Regions from separate parts of the Pseudarthrobacter raffinosi genome, predicted to be linked through region 2. Evidence: riboswitches for the same ligand, from Rfam matches in the RefSeq annotation. Region 2 holds a riboswitch; the other holds the start of a gene.

Region 1 (7,948 bases), on a different contig from region 2:
GGAACAGATCTGCAGTTACATCTGAGCCGATTTCCAGGTAACGGTTCGCTTAACCGGCTCCCGCGGCAGCCAGTGCCGTCCGCAGTTCCGCCGCGTCTGGCTCCACTGCGCGGAAGACCTCCCGGCCGGCAGCGTCCAGGACCACAGCGGTGCTTACCTGGTTTATCTGGTAGGCGGTGATGAGCTGTGTCCCGGAGTCAGAGGCAAAGGCCAGGGAGGAGGCGTTGTTCCCGGCCAGGAATTCTTTGATTTCCTCGGCCGTTTCGTACGGTGCAATGTCCACGGCGACATAGTTCACGGCAGCAGGTGAGCTGTTCTGGACCTCTGCGAGTACCCGGGTTCCCGGTCCGCAGGCGCCGCACTCAATGGAGAAGAAAAAGAGCACGCTCGGTTTCGATCCGCCCGGCACCGGCACCTTTTCCCCTTGGCTTGTCAGGGCGGTAAACGTGGCTGCTGCCGCCGGCGCCGGGCCCTCTCCGGCCTGGTCCGCCTGCGGTGCAGAGGAGGACATGAACGATGCGAACAGGGTTACTGCTGCGGCACCGGCAAGCAGCAGCGCCAGAACCGTCTGCCATGAAGGCCACCTCCGCGGCCCCCGGTCCCCGGCCCTGTTGCCAGGGTGACTGTCGATCACCGGCCGCCGGTGGGCTGCGTGGTCCTGCCTGCGTTGCGATCCTGGTCGGACGCGGAGGCGGCGGGTGCGCAGCAGTCCTCCACCCCACCCGATACGTCCGGCCGGCGGCGCCGGAGCGCCCAGAGCAGTACAACCGCAGCCAGGGCCACAGCGGCAAGGATGACCCACGGATTGCCCAGGAATGAGCCGGCTGCACCCAGTGCTCCGGCCGCGATCAGCAGCGGCAGCCCGCAGCACAGCACATGCAGCAGGACAAAGCCGCCGACGGCCAGCCCTGTCCGGCTCTGGACCTTGGAAGTAGTTGACACAGTCGTTCCTTTCAACGCTCCGCCGTAAGGGGCCGGAACGGGCGATTGGGTGGTCAGGCTCGTACACCCAGTATTGACCTTCCTCCATAGTGGAAGGTCAATACTGGTAAGGAAATGCCATCAACAGGGCGTTTCCCGGGCGGCGCGCCGAACTCTGCCAGCTGCCCGGCCCGTTCAAGTTCACCTGGCAGAGGTGGGGAACCCATCAGCGACGGCCCTCTGGCCGTCTTGGGGTGAAGCCCCTGAACCGCTATGCAGCCATGTCAAGGTGCACGCGGGCAGGGGCCGGGTTATTGTTCCTGACCCGAATCCGACAGCTAACCCCGCAGGCGCCGGCAGAAGGACATTTTGTGAACATCCACACCCCTGCCGGGTACTCCCCTGTGCCCGGCACACATCCGCCCGCCACCACCAGGCCCGCCCGCGGGCGCCGCCGCGCCGAACCGGCCCCTGACGCATCACCCCGCCACCGCGGACGCAGTATCGCCCTGGCAGTCGTCGCTTCCGGCGTGGCCCTGACAGCGTCCCTGGCCTCCGCGCACGCGGCCACCCCTCAGACCCACACCGGCCCCCAAGCGGCAGCAGGAACTTCAGCGCCGGCCGCGCCTGCGCCCGTGACTGCCACAGCCGGTGCACAGCTGGACTTTGGGCGCACGGAGGTGACCACCAACCCGGCGCCCCCGGCCCCTCCCAGCCTGGCACCCGCTGCTTCGCCACAGGAGAAGTCCGCCGCAGAAGCCGCGTCCCCCCAAATGGTAGAGGCGTCCAAAGCGCAGGCCTCCGGACAACGAGTTCCACCGGCCGGAGCCAGGCTCAGCTCCCCCGTTTTAGATCCGGTGCTCAATTCACCGTTCGGATACCGGGCCAATCCACTGACCGGAGCGGCAGGTGAACTGCACACGGGCCAGGATTTCGCCGCCGGATGCGGCACGGAAGTCTTCAGCGCCGGCAAGGGGACTGTCATCGAAGCCGGATTCAGCCCCTACGGCGGCGGCAACCGTATTGTCATTGACCATGGGAACGGCCTCCAAACCACCTACAACCACCTCGAAACGATCGGAGTGCGGATAAACCAAGCCGTTGAAACCGGCGCGCGGATCGGGATTGCCGGCACAACCGGAAACTCCACCGGCTGCCACCTCCACTTCGAAGTCATCGTTAACGGCCAGACGGTCGATCCCTCAGCCTGGCTGTAACAAGGCCTCCGGCAGCGGGTCTTCCCGGTCCTGCTCATGCCGGGACGCGGTGATCGTTCCCGACCGCGAGGCCCGATGACTGCCAGGCCCCTCCGCACTTTTGCGGCACACTCCCGGATGCGGGGCTGGCCCTGACCGGCGGCACCAGAGGATGCACTCACCCGGAAGGTATGGAAGGAACAGCAGGAATGAAAGTGGCGTTGCGCAAGAGGCCTCCCGGCCCGGTGGCAGCGGTGTGGACTGCAGGCGGTCTTGCCGCGGCCGTCCTGGCGGCCCTGGCCGGTGTGGCCTACTCCGGTGCCGGCCAGGAACGTTTGCTGTCGGATCCCGGGGCAATCGTGCGTTGGGGCCTGCCACCGGTTCTTGCCGTGCATCACCTGGCATTGGCCGCCGTCGCCGGCGCTCTGATCTTCGCGGCCGCTATCCTGCCCAGGAACCAAGGCGCCCAGGGGAATCGTGCAATTAAGGCGACCCTGAGAGTAGCAGCATGGGCGGCCGGCGTGTGGGTGGTGGCCGCGACGGCGGTTCTCCTGCTGACGTATGCCGATATTGCAGGCCAGCCCCTGAGCGGGGACGCCGACTTCACCGACCAGCTCGGACTGTTCGTCACCGACGTCGCAGCGGGCCGGGCCCGGCTGGCCATCCTGATCATCGCCGTTCTGGTCAGTATGCTGGTCGTCGCCGTGTCCTCGGCAGGCCTGCTCCTGGCTACCGCCGTGCTCGCGCTTTCAAGCATCATCCCCGCCACCGCAGCGATCGGCCACGCCGCAGGCAGCGCTGACCACATCGGTGCCAGCAATGCCCTTGGCCTTCACGTGGCGGCAGGAACCCTATGGGTCGGAGGAATCATTGCACTGGCCGCCGCCATCCCCGCTCTCACCCGCCCGGGAACAGACCATGCCGCAGCACAAACCGTCCTCCGACGCTTTTCCGTCCTCGCCGGCCTCAGTTTTGCCCTGGTGGTGACCGCGGGAACCATCAGTGCCCTCTACCGGCTCGGCAGTATCGACGGGATGGTCTCCGCCTACGGTGCTCTGCTCCTGTCCAAGACGGCTGCAACCCTGTTCCTCGGGCTGTTGGGCCTCATTCACCGGTACCGGGTCATTCCCTCACTGGCTGTTCCCGGCCTCCTGCCCCGTCTGCTGTGGCGGGTCCTTGCGGTCGAACTGCTCATCATGGGCGCCGTCATGGGCCTCGCGGTCGCCCTGGCCCGCAGCCCCTCACCGGTTCCTTTGGAACCGGACCCGGAAGCAACCCCGGCCCAAATCCTCACCGGATACCTGCTGCCTCCCGAACCGGACGCCAGCACGTGGTTCATCCAATGGCGGCCAGACTGGCTCTGGATCACCGCAGCACTTCTCGCGGCGCTGTTCTACGGACGCGCATACACGCGTACCCGCGCCGTCTGGCCAAAGCGCTGCCTGCTCAGCTGGTTCAGCGCCCTGATACTGCTGACCTTTATCACCTCCGGCCCTCCCGCCGTGTACGGCCCCGTCCTGCTCAGCGCCCACGCCGCCGGAACCATGGCCGTGGCCCTGCCGATACCGTGGCTGCTTACAGCTGCACGGCCCTTGAAGCTGGCCCTGACGGTGTTGCCGGAACGGAACGACGGCAGCATCGGACCGAGGGAAGGCATTCTGTGGCTCGCACGCACGGCCGCCAAACCAGGGCCGCTGCTTGCCGGACTAACGCTGGGATCCCTGACCGTCCTGTTCTACCTGACACCTGCCCTTAAACTGAGCCTCCGCGAACATCTGGCCCACGAAACCAGCCTGGTACTCTTCCTCGCCGCCGGCCTTCTCTTCGCCAAAGCCCTCCAGTCCCGCAATGAAACACCAGGATCCCCGGAACACTGGCACGCTGCCCTCGCCGCAACATCAGCAGCAATTGGAGCGGCAGGCCTCCGGTTCCTAAACCCTGCAGGAATTGAACAGGAATGGTTCACAGGTCTCGGACGGACATGGGAACCCTCCGCCGCCGCTGACCAACACCTCGCCGGGAACATCCTGCTCCTCGCCTGCGCCCTCTCAGCAATCCTCATCACCCTCTCCCGCAAGCGCCAGCCGGACCACCTGATGCCGGACCGAATAAACGGACAGGCCACGGCCCAGGACACGCAACAGCAAAGGAACGATTCGAATGCCAACCCCCAGCACTCCTGACCATGCAAACACTCCCGACCCCGAGCAAACCCAAGTCCCCGCCCGCCCCGGGTGAAGTACCTACCGTCAAACAGCAGCGGGCGGCCAAGACAGCGGCGAAGCTTGCCGAAGTCAAACGCGCGCAGGCAAACGTCAGGCACAAACCCCCATCATCGGCGGCGCCTGGTCCGCAGCCGCTGCTGTGATCGTCTCCCTGGTCATCCTCGCGGTCACCAGGCAACGGGCGCAACAGTCACCGTTTCAGGTTTCTCCTTCTCCTATGTAGGATAGTATTGCCGCATGTCCTATGCAGGGTAGTACTTCGCCCTCGCCTATGGGAAGAGAGCCCGCCGGCCACCCCGAATCGACAGTTATTGCGAAGGAACCTGTATGAGTATGCACAATGACCCCGCAGAAATGATGGCCATGGAATCCGCCATCCCTGAGTGGCTGACGCCCGTCGCTTGGATCTATGTCGCAGTGGGAGTTCTATCGGCGGCCGTCGTTTTATATGACGTGTACGTGCGGCGTTATCGCCAAAGCGAACGCATGATGGAGATCGTATGGCCCATTACGGCCCTGTACCTCGGGCCCTTCGCTCTGTGGGCCTACTACCGGCTGGGCCGCGCAGGCAGCCCGAAATGGCAGCAGGAAAACGGGGCGCTTCCTGAACAACGCCTGTCGTTGAAGGCGCTGACCGCCGGAACTCCCGGCGGAGCAGCGGCCACGGTGGCGCACGTCATTGGTGTTCCCCTGGTAATCGCCAGCGGCCTCACCATCGCCGGAATCAAACTCTGGGTGCTGATCATCGTGATCGCCCTACTTGCGATCGCGATCCTGTTCTTCTTCGAGCGTTTTGCATCCCCTATCTGGGGCGAGCCTCAGGCCAGGAAGGGCACAGGTGCTGCCTTCCTGGCGGCGACGGTGACAGTACTGGCCTTTGACATCGGCATGGGCGGATGGATGATCCTCCTGCACTTCGGGATGTTCATGCCCGCACCCACCGACGTGACTTTCCTTTTCCTGATGGGGATCGGAAACATCCTCGGATTCGCCACTGCCTACCCGGCCGCCCGATGGCTGATCCAGCGGGGGGTCAAGGACCCGGTCCTTGAGGCAGCCATTCCCGCTTTCAGCGGTCGCGGTAACTGATCGACCATCAGGGGCGTGTGCCCGCGGGCTGGTTAGCATGGATATGAGGGCGCGGAAAGGGGATTTCCCCTTTCCGCCCAACCCGTCGATTGCATCCAACACCAACTCATGTGACGTTGGGGATTCGCCGACGGCCAGCACCGTAGAACGAACGTCTTAGCGGACGTTGACACCCGAAGGATTCCCGATGCCGCTTTCATCAGCAGTCCCGCCGGAGGGCGTCGGACCGGTTATTCCCCGGCTCCCGGCCGGATATATGTGGCTTGGTTCCATTGCTGTTGTTATCCTTACTGCGCTGATTTTTTTCGGTATTGGCTGGTCGTCCGCCACGCCGCGGCCCGTGTCGGATACGGGCGCGGACGCCGGGTTTGCCCGGGACATGCAGGCACACCACGCGCAGGCTGTCGAGATGGCCCTGCTGATCCGTGACAGGTCCAACAGCGAGGAGATCCGGGCTGTCGCTTACGACGTGGCCACCAGTCAGCAGCACCAGAATGGGCAGATGTACGCCTGGCTGCAGGACTGGGGGCTGTCGCAGGCACGCCCGATTCCGCCCATGGCGTGGATGGACTCAGGGGCCGGCGGTCACGGAAGCTCGCCGCATGCCTCGCAGGGTGGCGCCGGCGGCGCTGACGGCGCGATGGAGGGCATGGCCACCCCAGAACAGATGCAGGCGCTGCGCCGGTCCTCTGGCGCCGAGGCAGACCGGCTGTTCACAGAACTGATGATCCGCCACCACCAGGGCGGCGTCGCCATGGCCTCTGCCGGAGTACGCCTGGCTGAGACCTCGACGGTACGGGATTTCGCGGCCCTGATCGTGGACGCCCAGACCGCCGAAATCACCGCCCTCCAAGAGCTGCGCCGCAGCCTCTGACCGCCCTAAGGAAAGCGAGAACACAGATGCCGTCACCCAGGATGAGCGCCGAAGACCGAAAAGCCCTTGTCAAGGCAATGCGGGCTAAACAACGCGCGGCCGACGGGCGCAAGGCCTGGTTGATCTACGGAACCGGCGGCGTCGTCGTCGCCTCCATCATCGCTGCCACCGCCTTCGTCGTCGTCGGCGAAGTCCAAAAACAGGAGACCGCCAAGGCTGAGGCCGCCCGGCCGGTCGAAGGCGTCCAGGACTTCCCCGACCAGTCCAGAAACCACATCAGCGGGCCCGTCAGCTACCCCCGGAACCCGCCGACCGGCGGTGACCACGCACCCGTATGGACGAACTGCGGCATCTACACCGCCCCGGTCGAACCGACCCGGGCGGTGCATTCCCTTGAACACGGGGCCGTCTGGCTTTCCTACCGGCAGGACCTCCCCAAGGACCAGGTTGCCGAACTGACCTCACTGGCCGGTGCCCAGGATTACCTCCTGCTCAGCCCGGTCACCGACCAGGCCTCGCCCGTTACCGCAACCGCCTGGGGTAAACAGCTCTCGGTGGACAGCAGCAGCGACGAACGCATCGCCACCTTCATCAAGAAATACCGGCAGAGCCCCCAGGCCCCTGAACCCGGCGCCGTCTGCACCGGCGGTGTCGACGGCTGACAGCAACACGGCGCAGCCGGGCAGCCCTGCCATCCAGTGATACAGGCGGCCGGACCTATGGCTGCGATGCGCGCCGCAAGGCTCCGGCCCTGTCCTGCAGATGACACAGAGAATGAAACCCAACCCTGCCGGGAGGCGATGAGGAAGCGCGGCGGCCATCCCAGTGTCCTGCATCCGGCCGTGCTTCAGGTCATCCTGTGCCAGGGAAAGTACCATCGGGCCAGATTCATGAGAACGGCGGCGGTGCCCGGACGTCCCTGCCGGGCATCCGGAACGCACCGCCTTCGACGCGGCCGTACCTGTCACAGCCCCGGACAGGCGTATGGTGCGCGAGCGGCGCTGTGATGGAGCACGGTGGGCCGTGTCTGGCCCGGCCGGATCGACATTTCCCCGTTAGCCTGACCAGGCGCAGGATGGTCACTGTTGCGAACATGTGAGGACGTCGAGCGTCACAGACAGTGGTGGAAGGGGTGCGATCAGGGCCGCTACGATCAGCCCCGACCAGGAGACCTGACCCTGGCCCGGGCAGGGCGACGACCGGGATCATGCTCTGGGCCAATCATCGAGCCGAGACCGATGACGGACGCATCATAATGCCCGGCCGACGCCGGTCCCTACGGAAAAGGGCTCAGCGGCCCATGATCAGCTGCCCGACTGACGACATGCTCTTGCCCGCCCCCGTTGACGTCCGCGGCGGCTTATCGTCTCAGGTTGAATGCGCCTCAGCTGCCGCCGCTCGTGTTGAGCTTTCCGTTGACGCCGGCGGGGAAGAACCCGCCGGATTTGACCGATTCCGGGGTCAGGTAGGCGATGTTCAGGACTTGCGCGGGGGTACGGCTGAACGCGAGAGCGTTGGCGTCGGCCGGCACGAGGTTGGCTTCCTTGACTGTTCCGATGCCCTGATCGAGGTCCGATGTTCCGTCCAGGCTGTCGCGGGCGTTCGAGATGGCCTGCGCCGGTTTCTGTAGGTCCCGGGCGTAC
Region 2 (12,215 bases):
GACAACACACGTGGGTCCTGCAGCACATGCCGTCGCCCAGCCACCCCGACGGCGAAGGGCGGGCACTGCGGGCGGCCGCCGGAGTGATCTGCACCAGTTCGTCCGCAGCGGCCTCGGCGGCAGAAAAGCACGGGCTTCCCGCCAGCCCGGTTGCCTTGCCCGGGACGGATCCTGCACCGGTGGCGCCTGGTTCGGCCCCGCCCCACATCATCGCGGTGGCAGCGCTGCTGCCCAACAAGGACCAGCTGCTGACCGTGGCCGCGCTGGCCAGGCTCCAGGACCTCGCTTGGACAGCGTCCCTCGTGGGAACGGACGACGCCGATCCCGCCTACGCGGCGGAGGTCCGGGCAGCCATTGCCTCCTCTGGAATGGAGGACAGGGTGCGCATGACCGGCCAGCTCGCCGGTACCGCCCTGGCGGACGAGTGGAGCCGGACGGACCTGAGCCTTCTTGTGTCCCGGGCCGAAGCCTTTGGGCTTGTGGTGACGGAATCGCTGGCCCACGGGATTCCCGTCATCGTGCGGGAGGGAACCGGCGCCGTGGACGCGTTGGGACTCGCCCGAAGACTCGCCGGCAGGCTCGCGGGAAGACCGGACGGCGAGCGTGGCGGTGAACGTGATGCCGGGACATATGCGGTGCCAGGTGCCGCCGTCGGACTCGCCGGACCCGAAGGCGACGCACCTCGTGGCAACGGAGCTGAAGACCACCACGCGGACGTGCTCGCTGCCGTGATCCGGCAGTGGCTGGTGGACGGATCCCTCCGAGCCGGCTGGCGTGCCGCTGCCCTGGCGGCACGGGAACAGCTGCCCGGCTGGGACTCCACTGCCCGGAACGTCCTGGAAATCCTCGGCGTGCCTGCTAAAAAGCCTGCTGCCAAAACGCCTGCTGAAGAAACCCCAGCCGAGGGGATGCCTACCGCTGCGCGTACGGCCGGTGGACAATAAGCCATGACCACGCTCCCGACCTCCGCCGCCGTATTGACCCCACAAGCCGTGATCCCACAAGCCGTGATCCCACAAGCCGGGACCCCACAAGCCCTGAGCCAAGATGCCCCGGATCCGCAGGTGCTCACTCCGGAGCTCCTCAGGGCATGGGCCTGGCATAAGCAGGGCCTCGACGGCTCCCTGCAGGGCGCGGATGCCGCCGACGTGTTTAGCAGAGCGGGCTGGGCCCGTTCCGTCGGCGGCGCCAACCCGTACCTCACGCTCTTTGCCCGCGCCGGCACTAGCCGCGCGCAGGCGGATGCCGACGTCCTGTCGCTGAACATCCATGAGTTGCCCACCGCCCGCGGCTGCACCTATGTGCTGGGACAGGGTGACTTTGCGTGGGGCCTCCAGATCGGCCGGGACGCCGCCGTGGCGCCGTTCCGTGTGCTGGCAAGAATGGGCGTCGAGCGCGGCGAGATCACGCTGCTGGAGGAGGAGATCCTCCACGCCCTCGCCGAGGCCGGCAACCCGCTGGACCCCAAACAGCTCAAGGATCTCCTGGGCGATTCGGTCCGGAACCTCGGCGAGGAGGGCAAAAAGAAGGGCGCCGCCACCACGTTGCCCACGGCCTTGGGCCTCCTCCAGGCGGACGGCCGGATACGGCGCGTGCCCGCCAACGGCCGGCTGGATCAGCAGCGCTACGCCTACACACTGTGGGGTTTGCCGCCCACCGCCATGGACGACGACGCCGCCCGCAGCCTCCTGCTGCAGCGCTATCTCGGCTGGACTGGCGGTGCCACGGTCAAGCAGTCGCAATGGTTCACCGGGTTCACCCTGGCCCACACGAAGGCAGCGTTGGCCGCCACTGGGGCAGTGGAGGTTCCCACCGCCAACGGTGAGGTGCTGTGGATGATGCCCGACGACGTCGGGCGGCTTGCGTCGTTCGAGGCGCCGGCGGAGGAACAGATTCAGCTGCTGGCCGGCACGGATTCGTTGGTCCTGCTCCGCAGGAACTCGGGGGAGCTGTTTGCCGAGGAGGACAAGGGAAAGCAGGTCCTGGGGTCCACGTTGGCGTTGCAGGCTGACCTGCCGGACCATCCCATCTTCGACCGCGGCCGGATCATCGGGCTGTGGCAATACGATCCCAGGAAATCACGGATTGTCTATTGGCTCTTTGACGGGGCCACACCCGCAGTATCCCGGCGCATCGCCGAGGTAGAGGCCTGGATCCGGGACGAACTGGGGGACTTCCGCTCGTTCAGCCTGGACTCGCCGGCCTCGCGCCAGGACAGGATCGACGCCCTGGATGCCGCAGGCTGAGAGTCGTGCAGGCAGGTGAGAGCGCTACAGCAGGCCCGAGACAAATTGCAGCCCCCTACGACCCGTTACAGCCGGCTGCGGTGCGCTGCGAAGAAGTCCCTGAGAACCGCACCGCACTCCTCTTCCCTGACCCCGCCGTACACCTCAACCCAGTGGTTGAGCCGGCGGTCGCGGAGGATATCGAATACCGAGCCCGCCGCTCCGGCTTTCTCATCCCAGGCACCGAAGACCACTCGGGGAATCCTGGCCAGGACCACCGCGCCGGCGCACATGGCGCACGGCTCCAGAGTGACCACCAGCGTGCAGTCCGCCAGCCGCCAGCCGTCCCCGGCGCCGCCGTCGAGCTTGGACAAGGCACGCAACCTGTCCGCCGCCTGGCGGATGGCCATCACCTCGGCGTGGGCGGTGGGGTCTCCCAGGTCTTCCCGCTGGTTTCGTCCAGACCCCAGGACGGCGCCGTCGGGCCCTATCACGACGGCGCCGATGGGCACATCCTCGGTGTCCAGCGCGCGCTGGGCTTCGTTCAGGGCAAGACCCATCCATTCGAGGTGGATCTTTTCTGCGGCGACCATGGCTCAATGATAGTTTCGAAGGATATCCAGCCTGCAAAGCATGGACGCCGGGAGGCATAGTGGACACATTCAGGGACCGTCTGGGCCAATGGTTCAAACCATATGCCGCGCTGTGGCTCACCATGATGGTGGGCGGCGCCTTGGTGGTCACCATGGCGCTCCTGGGTGCCGAGGTCTACAACAACGTGGTGGATGAAGAGGGACTGGCCGCCCTGGACCTGCCCGCGCTGGAGCTGTCCCAGGGCCTTCGGAACCCCGCACTGGATGCCGGGGTGACGGCTTTCACCAACATCGGCGGGGGCATCGGCATGCCCATCCTGGCCAGCATCCTGACAGCCTGGCTCACGTTCCTAAGCCGGACCTGGCGGCCCATCGTCCTGGTGGGCGGCGCCGCGGCCGTCTCCACGCTGGCCACCACGGTGGGCAAGCGGCTGGTGGGCCGCACCCGCCCGGACCACGCCGAAGCTGTCCCTCCGTACGAGACTTCGCCGTCCTTCCCGAGCGGCCACACCCTGAATACGACGGTGGTGATCGGTGTCCTGGTGTACGTCATGTGCCTCCAGTTCGAAATGCTGTGGGCGCGCATCACAGCCATCACCGCCGGGGTGATCTTCATCATCGCGATGGGCCTGAGCCGGGTGTTCCTGGGCCACCACTGGCTGACCGATGTGATGGCCGGCTGGTTCCTGGGCCTTGCCTGGGTGGGCATCGTGATCCTGGCGCACCGGCTGTTCCATGTGCTGCGGAAACGCGAGCACGCGGGCCCGGCACCCACGTTCGAACACCCCGCCCTGCGGGAGGATCCGTCGAGCTGATTCCCGGCCGGAGGCCCTCCGCGCGGGTGATAGTTTTGACGCATGCGCACTCTCGTTGTGGACCACCCGCTGGTCGCCCATAAGCTCACCGTCCTGCGGGACAAGAACACTCCGTCACCGGTCTTCCGGCAGTTGACGGAAGAGCTGGTGACCCTCCTGGCCTACGAAGCCACCCGTGAGGTCCGCACCCAGCCGGTCACCATCGAGACGCCGGTCAGCACCACTGTGGGCACCGCTTTCACCAAGCCCACGCCTCTGGTGGTCCCCATCCTGCGCGCCGGGCTCGGCATGCTTGAGGGCATGACCAAGCTGGTCCCCACTGCTGAAGTGGGTTTCCTGGGCATGGCCCGCGACGAAGAAACCCTGGACATCATCACCTACGCGGAGCGGCTCCCGGAAGACCTGACGGACCGGCAGATCTTTGTGCTGGATCCGATGCTTGCCACAGGCGGAACCCTGCGCGAAGCCATCAAGTTCCTGTTCAAGCGCGGCGCCTCCGACGTCACGTGCATTTGCCTCCTGGCCGCGCCGGAAGGCCTGGCCAAGCTCGAAGAGGAACTTGCCGAGGCCAACGTGACCATCGTGCTGGCCTCCATTGACGAACGGCTCGACGAGAAGTCCTACATCGTTCCCGGGCTCGGCGACGCCGGCGACCGCCTGTACGGCATCGCCGGCTAATTCGGGGCTGCTTCGGATTTCAGGTCTTCCGCTTTTCTGCCGCCGCCGTTAGCCTGTGGCGCATGGACTGGAAGCTTGAACTCGTTTTTGTGCCCGTATCCGACGTGGACCGCGCCAAGGATTTCTACGTCAGCAAAGTTGGATTCAACCCGGATTTCGACGAGTGACCCATGGATGGCATCCGCTTCGTCCAGCTGACCCCGCCGGGATCCGCCTGCTCCATTTGTATTGGCGAGGGCCTCAATGTCGCCCCTCCGGGTACGGCCCCAAGCCTGCAGATGGTGGTCAGCGACATCCAGGCTGCCCACGACCACCTCAAGGGCAACGGTGTGGAGGTCAGCGACATAGACATCCAGGGCTGGGGGCACTTCGTCTACTTCGCGGATCCCGACGGAAACAAGTGGGCGGTGCAGTACATCCCGGGCCGTGACGCCTAAGCCGGTGACGCCTGGGGCAAAATAGGCAGCATGAACATCCCCACACCTGCCGCCACACGAACACTGACCTGCCGGGCCGTCCTTTTCGATATGGACGGCACGCTGGTGGACTCCACGGCAGTAGTGGAGGAGGTCTGGGGAGAATTCGCGGCCCGGTACGGCCTGGACGTCGCCGAAATCCTGCGCACTTCGCACGGCGTCCAGGCTGCCGATACCGTACGCCGGTTCGCGCCGGGGGGAGCGGACGTCGCGGCCCTCACCGAGGAACTGGGTGCGATGGAACGGGTGCGGACGGCCGGTATCGTCGCGTTGCCGGGGGCTGCCGACCTGCTTCGCAGCCTCCCGGCTCAGGCAGTGGCGCTGGTGACTTCAGCGGACAGGACCCTGGCGGACATCCGCATGGACGCTGCCGGGCTGGACATGCCGGCCACGGCCGTGACGGCGGACCTGGTCACACGGGGCAAGCCGCACCCGGAGGGCTATCTGATGGCCGCCGGGCTGCTGGGCGTGGAACCGGAGGACGCCGTGGTGTTCGAGGATGCGCCCGCCGGAATCGCGGCAGGCGTTGCTGCGGGTATCCGGACGGTGGCCGTGGGTCCGAATGCGGGCGAATTGCCGGCAGGCGTGCTGCATATCGCGGATTACCGCGCCGTAACCGCCTCCGTGGAAACGGACGCCGCGGGACGGCAACTCATTTCTTTCCGGCTTTGACGCCGGCGGATCACCTTCGTAATCCGCCGGCGCAGCTCAGCGCCGCGGCTGCCGGCGAGGCTCAGTCGGCCTAGTACCAGTTGTGCGACAGGTGGAAGTTCAGCGCGCCGCACGGTGACTGGTAGCGCTCCTGGATGTAGTTCAGGCCCCAGTTGATCTGCGTGCGGTAGTTGGTGACGTAGTCCGCGCCGGCGCTCGCCATCTTCTCAGCGGGCAATGACTGGACGATGCCGTACGCGCCGCTGCTGGCGTTGGTGGCCGTGGTGGTCCATTCGGATTCCTTGGTCCACAGCGTCTGCAGGCACTGCATCTGGTCAGCGGACCAGCCGTACGTCGCCAGCTGGCCAGCAGCGTAGGCCTGCGCTCCTGCGGGGTCGTTGACGGCCACAACGGGCGTGGGTGCAGGTTCCGGAGCCGGGGCCGGAGCGGGCTCCGGGGCCGGGGCAGGTGCCGGTTCGGCGGCCTGGGGCGCGACGTTGATCTCGGCCGGCGCAGCTTCCGGGGAGGCCGGGGGCTGGATCTCGGCTGCCTCGAAGCTCAGCTTCGACTGGGCGCTGGCTTCTTCGGCGGCCTGGTCCGCGCTGGCCGCAAGCGACGCAGACTCGGAAGCGTGTGCTGCGGCGCTGACGCCGACCAGCAGGGCGCATGCCGTCGCGAACACCGCGACGCGCTGGCCCACGGAGGGAATCCGGGCCGCCTTGGACAGTGGGGACATAGCTGCACCGAAGCGGGACTGCTTGCGGTGGCTGTCGGACTTTGTGTCGCCCTGCGGGCGCGTTTGTACCTTGAATTCAGACATGATGGATCGCCTCTCACACCTGCGGAGTTAGCTGTCGGGTTCGGATGAGGGCATCCGGCCACACGGCACAATCACGTGTTGGCTTAACCCCAAAGGGCACTTGGTGCCCGGGACGGTGGGTCCCCCGCCTCTGCCTCTGAAAACGGAATCCGGGAAGCGGCAGAGCTTGGCGTCATCCGGATATGCGGCCCAACGGGAACCACACGTCATCGACGCTACAGGAGCTGGACGCTTAAGTCACATTTTGGTAACAGGAATCACGACGACGGTGTGTCGCCTTGCTGGGCCCGGGCGTCAGTGGGTCGCGCGAGCGCGCCGGTAGGGAAGAGTAACGCGACCTCGGTCCGTCCGGCCCGCGATGTCACCTCCACGCTACCGCCGTGGGCCTCCATGATCGACTGGACAATGGACAGGCCCAAGCCACTAGTGCCTTCGGAGGCCCCGGCGCCCGAGGCCGGCGCTGTACCCTTGCGCGCCGCGTCTGCGCGGGCAAACCGGGAGAAAACGTGGTCAACGAGTTCCGCAGGGATGCCCCCGCCGTCGTCCGTTACCGTCACCGCTGCGTCGCCATTGGCAGACTTCGTGACAGCGGTGACCACGGTGGTCCCCGGCGGCGTGTGCTTGCGCGCATTGGATAGCAGGTTGACAAGCACCTGACGCAGTTGGGACGCATCACCCGTGACGGCGAGCGGCTGGTCAGGCAGTTCAAGGCGCCAGTGGTGGTCCGGGGCGATGACCTTCTCGTCACTGACGGTTTCGATCACGAGTTGTGTGAGGTCAACTTCGCTGAGCTTCAGGGGCTGGCCCTCATCGAGCCGGGCGAGCAGGAGCAGATCCTCCACCAGGGTGGTCATGCGTTCGGACTGGCTTTGGACCCGGGCCAGGGATTTCCGGCCGTCCGGCGTGAAGCTCTCGGTCATCCGCATCAGCTCCGTGTACCCGCGGATGGCAGTCAGCGGCGTGCGCAGCTCATGGGAAGCATCGGCTACGAACTGCCGCACCTTGGTCTCGCTCCGCTGCCGCGCCTCGAGTGCGCTGGCGACGTTGTCCAGCATGAGATTGAGGGCGTGCCCTACGCTGCCCACTTCGGTTCCGGGATTGGAGTTCGACGGCGGGACGCGCACCGCGAGTGCCACCTCGCCCGCGTCCAGCGGCAGCCTGGCCACACGGGTTGCAACCTCGGAAAGCTGCTCCAGCGGCTTCATGGTGCGCCGGATCAGCACAGTTCCTGCCAGTCCGATCAGCGCCAGGCCGCCCAGGGAAACGAACACAAAAGTCCAGACCAGCGATGCCAAAGTACTCTCCTTGGCAGCGAGCGGAAGGCCCGTGACAAGGACATCGCCGTAGCCGGTTTCCACGGCCACAATCCGGTAATCCCCGTTGGACAGCGAGCGGTTCACGGGAAGGCCGTTCCGCGTCAGCGCCAGCAGGGTCTGCTTGTCTTCGGCGTCGAGGGCCAGACGCGTGGTGTCCGAGTCCAGGAAACCGCCACTGGGGATCTGGCCGTCCAGGATCCGCGCATTCAGCGTTCCGACACTCTGCCCGCGGGAGTCAAGCGGGTCCGGCCTGCCGTTGAATCCGCCCAGGGGCGGGCGGCCCGGATCGTTCGACCGTTTGGCGGCCTGGCTCAGCTGTTCATCCAGCTGCCCGGTGAGAAAGGAATCCATGGAGGCGTAACTGAACAGCCCCACGGCGCCGCAGATGGCCACCAGCAGGGCCATGGCCAACAGGATCAGGCGCGTGCGCAGATGCCAGGTGTCCGGTTTCAGCCAGCTCCGGGCTGGCGCTGGGGTTGCTCGCGGCGAGGACATCGAGCTGCTACTCAGCCGGCTTGATGACGTAGCCGGCGCCCCGCACGGTATGGATCATGGGCGGGTGCACTGCATCCACTTTCTTGCGCAGGTAGGAGATGTAGAGCTCCACAATGTTGGCCTGGCCGCCGAAGTCGTAGTTCCAGACGCGGTCCAGGATCTGGGCTTTGCTGATGACGCGTTTGGGGTTCTCCATGAGGTACCGGAGCAGCTCGAACTGGGTGGCGGTGAGCTGGAGGGCGTCGCCCGCACGGGTCACTTCGCGGGTGTCGATGTTGAGGACAAGATCGCCCACCGCAAGTTCGGCAGTGTCCATCGCGGCAACGCCGGAGCGCTGGACAAGGCGGTGCAGCCGCAGCAGGACCTCTTCCATGCTGAACGGCTTGGTCACGTAGTCGTCCCCGCCGGCCGCCAGGCCCACGATCCTGTCCTGGACAGCGTCCTTGGCAGTCAGGAAAAGCGCAGGTACCTCGGGCGCGAAGGCACGGATCCTGCCCAGCAACTCAACGCCGTCGAACCCTGGCAGCATCACGTCCAGCACCAGGACGTCCGGGCGGAACTCCTTGGCAAGCTTGACGGCCTCCGGGCCATCCGAAGCCACGGCAACATGCCAGCCGACCATGCGCAGCCCCATGCTCATGAGCTCGGAAAGGCTGGGCTCGTCGTCAACCACCAAGGCTCGGATGGGGGAGCCGTCCGGGTGGGTCAGTTGCGGAAGGTTGTTGGTCATGGAGTGCGAAGTGGCCATGGGACAACTCTCCGATCAATCGGTTAGCCCGCGCTATGGGGTTCCTGTGCGCACGCTGTGAATCCCAGCCTAGCGAGCTGGATGGGCGATCTGGGTGGCCGGGCGGGACGCCGACCATCCGCAGGCGGCCGCCTTCTCCGCTGGACAGGCGGCAAAACCCAGCAGGGAATCTCGGCAAGTCATTGGCCGGTGAATTTCAAGGTCTTGGTATGGCGAAAGGGCGAACATTGTTCGCCGGAGAGGGCCATTTGCGCACCCTTGGCGGACAACAACTCCTATTTTGCCGCCAAATCAGAATGGTGATCTGTAACACAAATCTGCATTTTGTCTCAGTATGCGGAACGTTGCACCCATTGTTACTTGCAAGTTCTCATTGTTACGTTGCACACTTTCAATTGTGAACAAGAACTCAACAGCACCTGCAGCCGCAGAATATTGGCCCAGCACATCCGCTGCTGCCGACATGCGCTGTTGTCGAATGCACGCCTGATCTTCAGACCCCGCGAAGTTCTTAGGCATTCGCCCCCAGCCCAGCGTAGGGCGCCATCCCCAGATTTCATTGCGGGGACAACCAGCATTCGAGCCGCGATGACGGCCATTCACATTGAGGTAAGCATTCATGTCAGTTGCATCTGGATACGTCCACATCTCCGTCCGTAACGCAGGCAAGGCCGGCCAGGCTTCCGGCCTCCGCCAGGGGTTCGGTGCCCGACCGGCATTCGCCCCGGCTGCCCCCGGAGCCAGCTTTCCTGCTCCCGGCTACGCACCCCAGGGCTACAACCCCAGTTCCTACGGACAGCTCCGCGCGGTCCAGCCTGCCGAAGCCGCGCCGCTGACCGCGCCCACTCCGGTTATCGCGGGACCCAACGCTGTCCGCCCGGTCGCCAATGACACCGTGGCCCGCGGATTTGTCCTCTACATGGGCATCAACGAGGAGACCGCAGCGGCTGCCGGAACCTCCATTGCCAAGCTTGCCCAGGAAATCCGCGCTTACGCACAGTCACTCGTGACTGGTGCTGAAAGCTACGCGGCCGTGGCCGTGGCCCCGGCCGGCACCCCCGGTTCCGCGCTCGACGTCGTCCGTTCCACCTTTGGTGACCCCACCGTGAACGCGCAGAAGCGCACCGAGACTGCCCGGCTGCAGCAGCCTCAGGACCCGCGCCCGTCCGGCGTCCTGATCGACCTCGCCCGCCGCGAAGTCCACCTTGACGGCGAATCCCTGAACCTGACCTTCAAGGAATTCGAACTCCTGAACTACCTGGTGGAAAACGGCACCCGCACGGTTGGCCGCGATGAACTGCTTGAGGGCCTGTGGCGCAACGCCGAGGAAGTCCCCAACGAACGCACCATCGACGTCCACATCCGCCGTCTCCGCTCCAAGCTGGGCCGCCTCGCCAACACCGTCCGTACCGTCCGCGGCCAGGGCTACCGCTTCTACGAGCACCCCGAAGTTATTGTCTGGGCCGCTCCGGAATACTCGATCTAGCCCTTCAGCGACGCACCAAAGCGGCATTTCGCCGTGCCTTAGACACCTCCTTCGTTCCTCCCCACCGCCTCCCTCGCCTCGCAAGCTCGGCCAGGGAACCCTGGCGGCGTGGGCCCCGGCGATGCGGCACTACGCGAAATGCCGCTTTCGTGCGTCCGTGCTCGCGAGTGTTGGCCTCCGCGGCTATGGTTCGACGGCGGTGCGGCCCAGCCGGGGTGTCACGGGGAGCATGCTTTTGGCGTCCTGACCGCGGCTCTGGCCCGTCATTCCGCGGGCCGGGACTGTTGGTGCGGCCAACAGTCCGCTGGGCGTGACGGGCGGCGCCGTGGGTCTTGCGGGTCTAGGCTTGGGGGATGAGCGACCACCACATCAAACGCTTGGTGATCATGCGGCACGCCAAGTCCGACTGGCCCGGCGGTGTGGCGGATCATGAGCGCCCGCTTGAGGAACGGGGGCACCGCGAGGCGCCTCTTGCCGGCAAGTGGCTGGTCAAACACGGCATCCTCCCGGACTTCATCCTGTGTTCCAGTGCGCTCCGCACCCGCCAGACCTGCACCTGGGTGTGCTCAGAACTGGGGGACAAGGCCCCGACGCCGAAACTTGAGGACGGCCTCTACGCCGCCTCTGCGCTGCGGATGCTCGCCGTGGTCAACCACGTGCCTGACACCGTCACCACGCTGATGCTCATCTCGCATATGCCTGGCGTCCAGGACCTCGCCATGCACCTGGCCTCACGGGACTCAAACCACGACGCCTACATGGACGCCGCCACACGTTACCCCACCAGCGCCCTCACGGTGCTGGAAACGGAAAAATCCTGGGCCGAGCTGGACGGGCAGGACGCCCGGCTGACCAAGTTCAAAGTCCCGCGAGCCCACTAACGCCACGGGATCCAGTGACCCCATGGGACCTACCGACCTCATGGGACTCGCTGACCCCAAGGGAACCGGCGACCTCCCGCAGCAGTCCGGCGACGTGCTGGATGCCCGGGCTGGCCGCCATGGTGCGGCGGTACACGATGCCCACCTGCCTGACCTGCGTGGGGTTGACCAGGGGCAGGGCGACGACGTCCGCAGGCAGTGCGGGCCGGCCGAGGCGGGGGACCAGCGCCACCACGGCTCCCTGCTCCACCAGTGCGAGGTGGGTTGCGAAGTCTGGATCGTAGACCCTGATGTCCGGCACCCGGCCAAGGTCGGCGAAGATCCTCAGCAGCGCCTCGTTGCAGATGGCTCCGTGCGGCGTGCTGATCCAGCATTCGTCCACCAGGTCCGCCGGTTCCACCTGGCCGCATACTGCCAGGGGATGGTCGCGGTGCACCAGGACGTCCGCAACGTCCTCGCACAGCCATTCGAGGGTCATGTGCTCCGGTATGACCAGCGGGACGGAGTTCCAGTTGTGGACCACACCCAGGTCCGCCTCCCCGTTGGCCACCCGCGCCACGGCTTCCCGCGGGTCCTCGGCCAGCACGCTGAGGTCCAGGTCCGCTCCGGACGAAGCCAACCGTCCCAGCAGTGGCCCCACGAGGCCCCGGCAGGCAGTGGAAAAGGAAACAACCCTGAGGTGCCCGGTGGGCTTGGCCGGATCCGCCAACAGGGTGGATTCCAGTTCCTCGAGCTCCGATAGGATGCGCCGGCCGTACGCTGCCAGGGTGAGCCCCCGCTCGGTCAGCAGCACCCCGCGGCCGCGGCGTTCCAGGACGGGGAACCCGGTCTGCTTCTCCAGCTTCTTGATCTGCTGGGAGACGGCCGACGGGCTGAAGCCCATCACCTCCGACGCCGCTATGACCGAACCGTGCTGTTCAATCGCCGCCAGTGCCCGCAGCGAACCAATCTCAATCATGAAGCAAACGTACATGATTCGACGCGGAATTCAACGCTGGTGCTTCATCTGCCGTTCTGCAAGAGTGGGACCG

What was found. Region 2 has a riboswitch for cyclic di-AMP ahead of NG697_RS07515 (aggregation-promoting factor C-terminal-like domain-containing protein). Riboswitches for the same ligand answer to the same signal wherever they lie in the genome.
Region 1: another riboswitch for cyclic di-AMP. It lies ahead of NG697_RS21245 (M23 family metallopeptidase); the one in region 2 lies ahead of NG697_RS07515 (aggregation-promoting factor C-terminal-like domain-containing protein).

The regions. Positions count from the first base shown of each region.
Region 1 covers NZ_JAMXBG010000033.1:1,063-9,010, reverse strand. Annotated here, with positions in the region: gene NG697_RS20400 (TlpA family protein disulfide reductase) at 50-511, opposite strand; gene merT (mercuric ion transporter MerT) at 631-942, opposite strand; cyclic di-AMP (ydaO/yuaA leader) riboswitch at 1,095-1,289, shown strand; gene NG697_RS21245 (M23 family metallopeptidase) at 1,293-2,138, shown strand; gene NG697_RS20385 (bifunctional copper resistance protein CopD/cytochrome c oxidase assembly protein) at 2,327-4,300, shown strand; gene NG697_RS20380 (DUF4396 domain-containing protein) at 4,670-5,431, shown strand; gene NG697_RS20375 (DUF305 domain-containing protein) at 5,619-6,305, shown strand; gene NG697_RS20370 (thioredoxin-like domain-containing protein) at 6,332-6,967, shown strand; gene NG697_RS20365 (ferritin-like domain-containing protein) at 7,690-7,948, opposite strand, start outside.
Region 2 covers NZ_JAMXBG010000006.1:21,670-33,884, reverse strand. Annotated here, with positions in the region: gene NG697_RS07550 (glycosyltransferase) at 1-944, shown strand, start outside; gene NG697_RS07545 (DNA glycosylase AlkZ-like family protein) at 948-2,246, shown strand; gene tadA (tRNA adenosine(34) deaminase TadA) at 2,312-2,818, opposite strand; gene NG697_RS07535 (phosphatase PAP2 family protein) at 2,941-3,633, shown strand; gene upp (uracil phosphoribosyltransferase) at 3,676-4,311, shown strand; partial or broken gene NG697_RS07525 (VOC family protein) at 4,374-4,748, shown strand; gene NG697_RS07520 (HAD-IA family hydrolase) at 4,779-5,459, shown strand; gene NG697_RS07515 (aggregation-promoting factor C-terminal-like domain-containing protein) at 5,530-6,258, opposite strand; cyclic di-AMP (ydaO/yuaA leader) riboswitch at 6,264-6,416, opposite strand; gene NG697_RS07510 (sensor histidine kinase) at 6,516-8,069, opposite strand; gene NG697_RS07505 (response regulator transcription factor) at 8,077-8,817, opposite strand; gene NG697_RS07500 (winged helix-turn-helix domain-containing protein) at 9,437-10,303, shown strand; gene NG697_RS07495 (SixA phosphatase family protein) at 10,657-11,184, shown strand; gene NG697_RS07490 (LysR family transcriptional regulator) at 11,162-12,142, opposite strand; gene NG697_RS07485 (EamA family transporter) at 12,215-12,215, shown strand, end outside.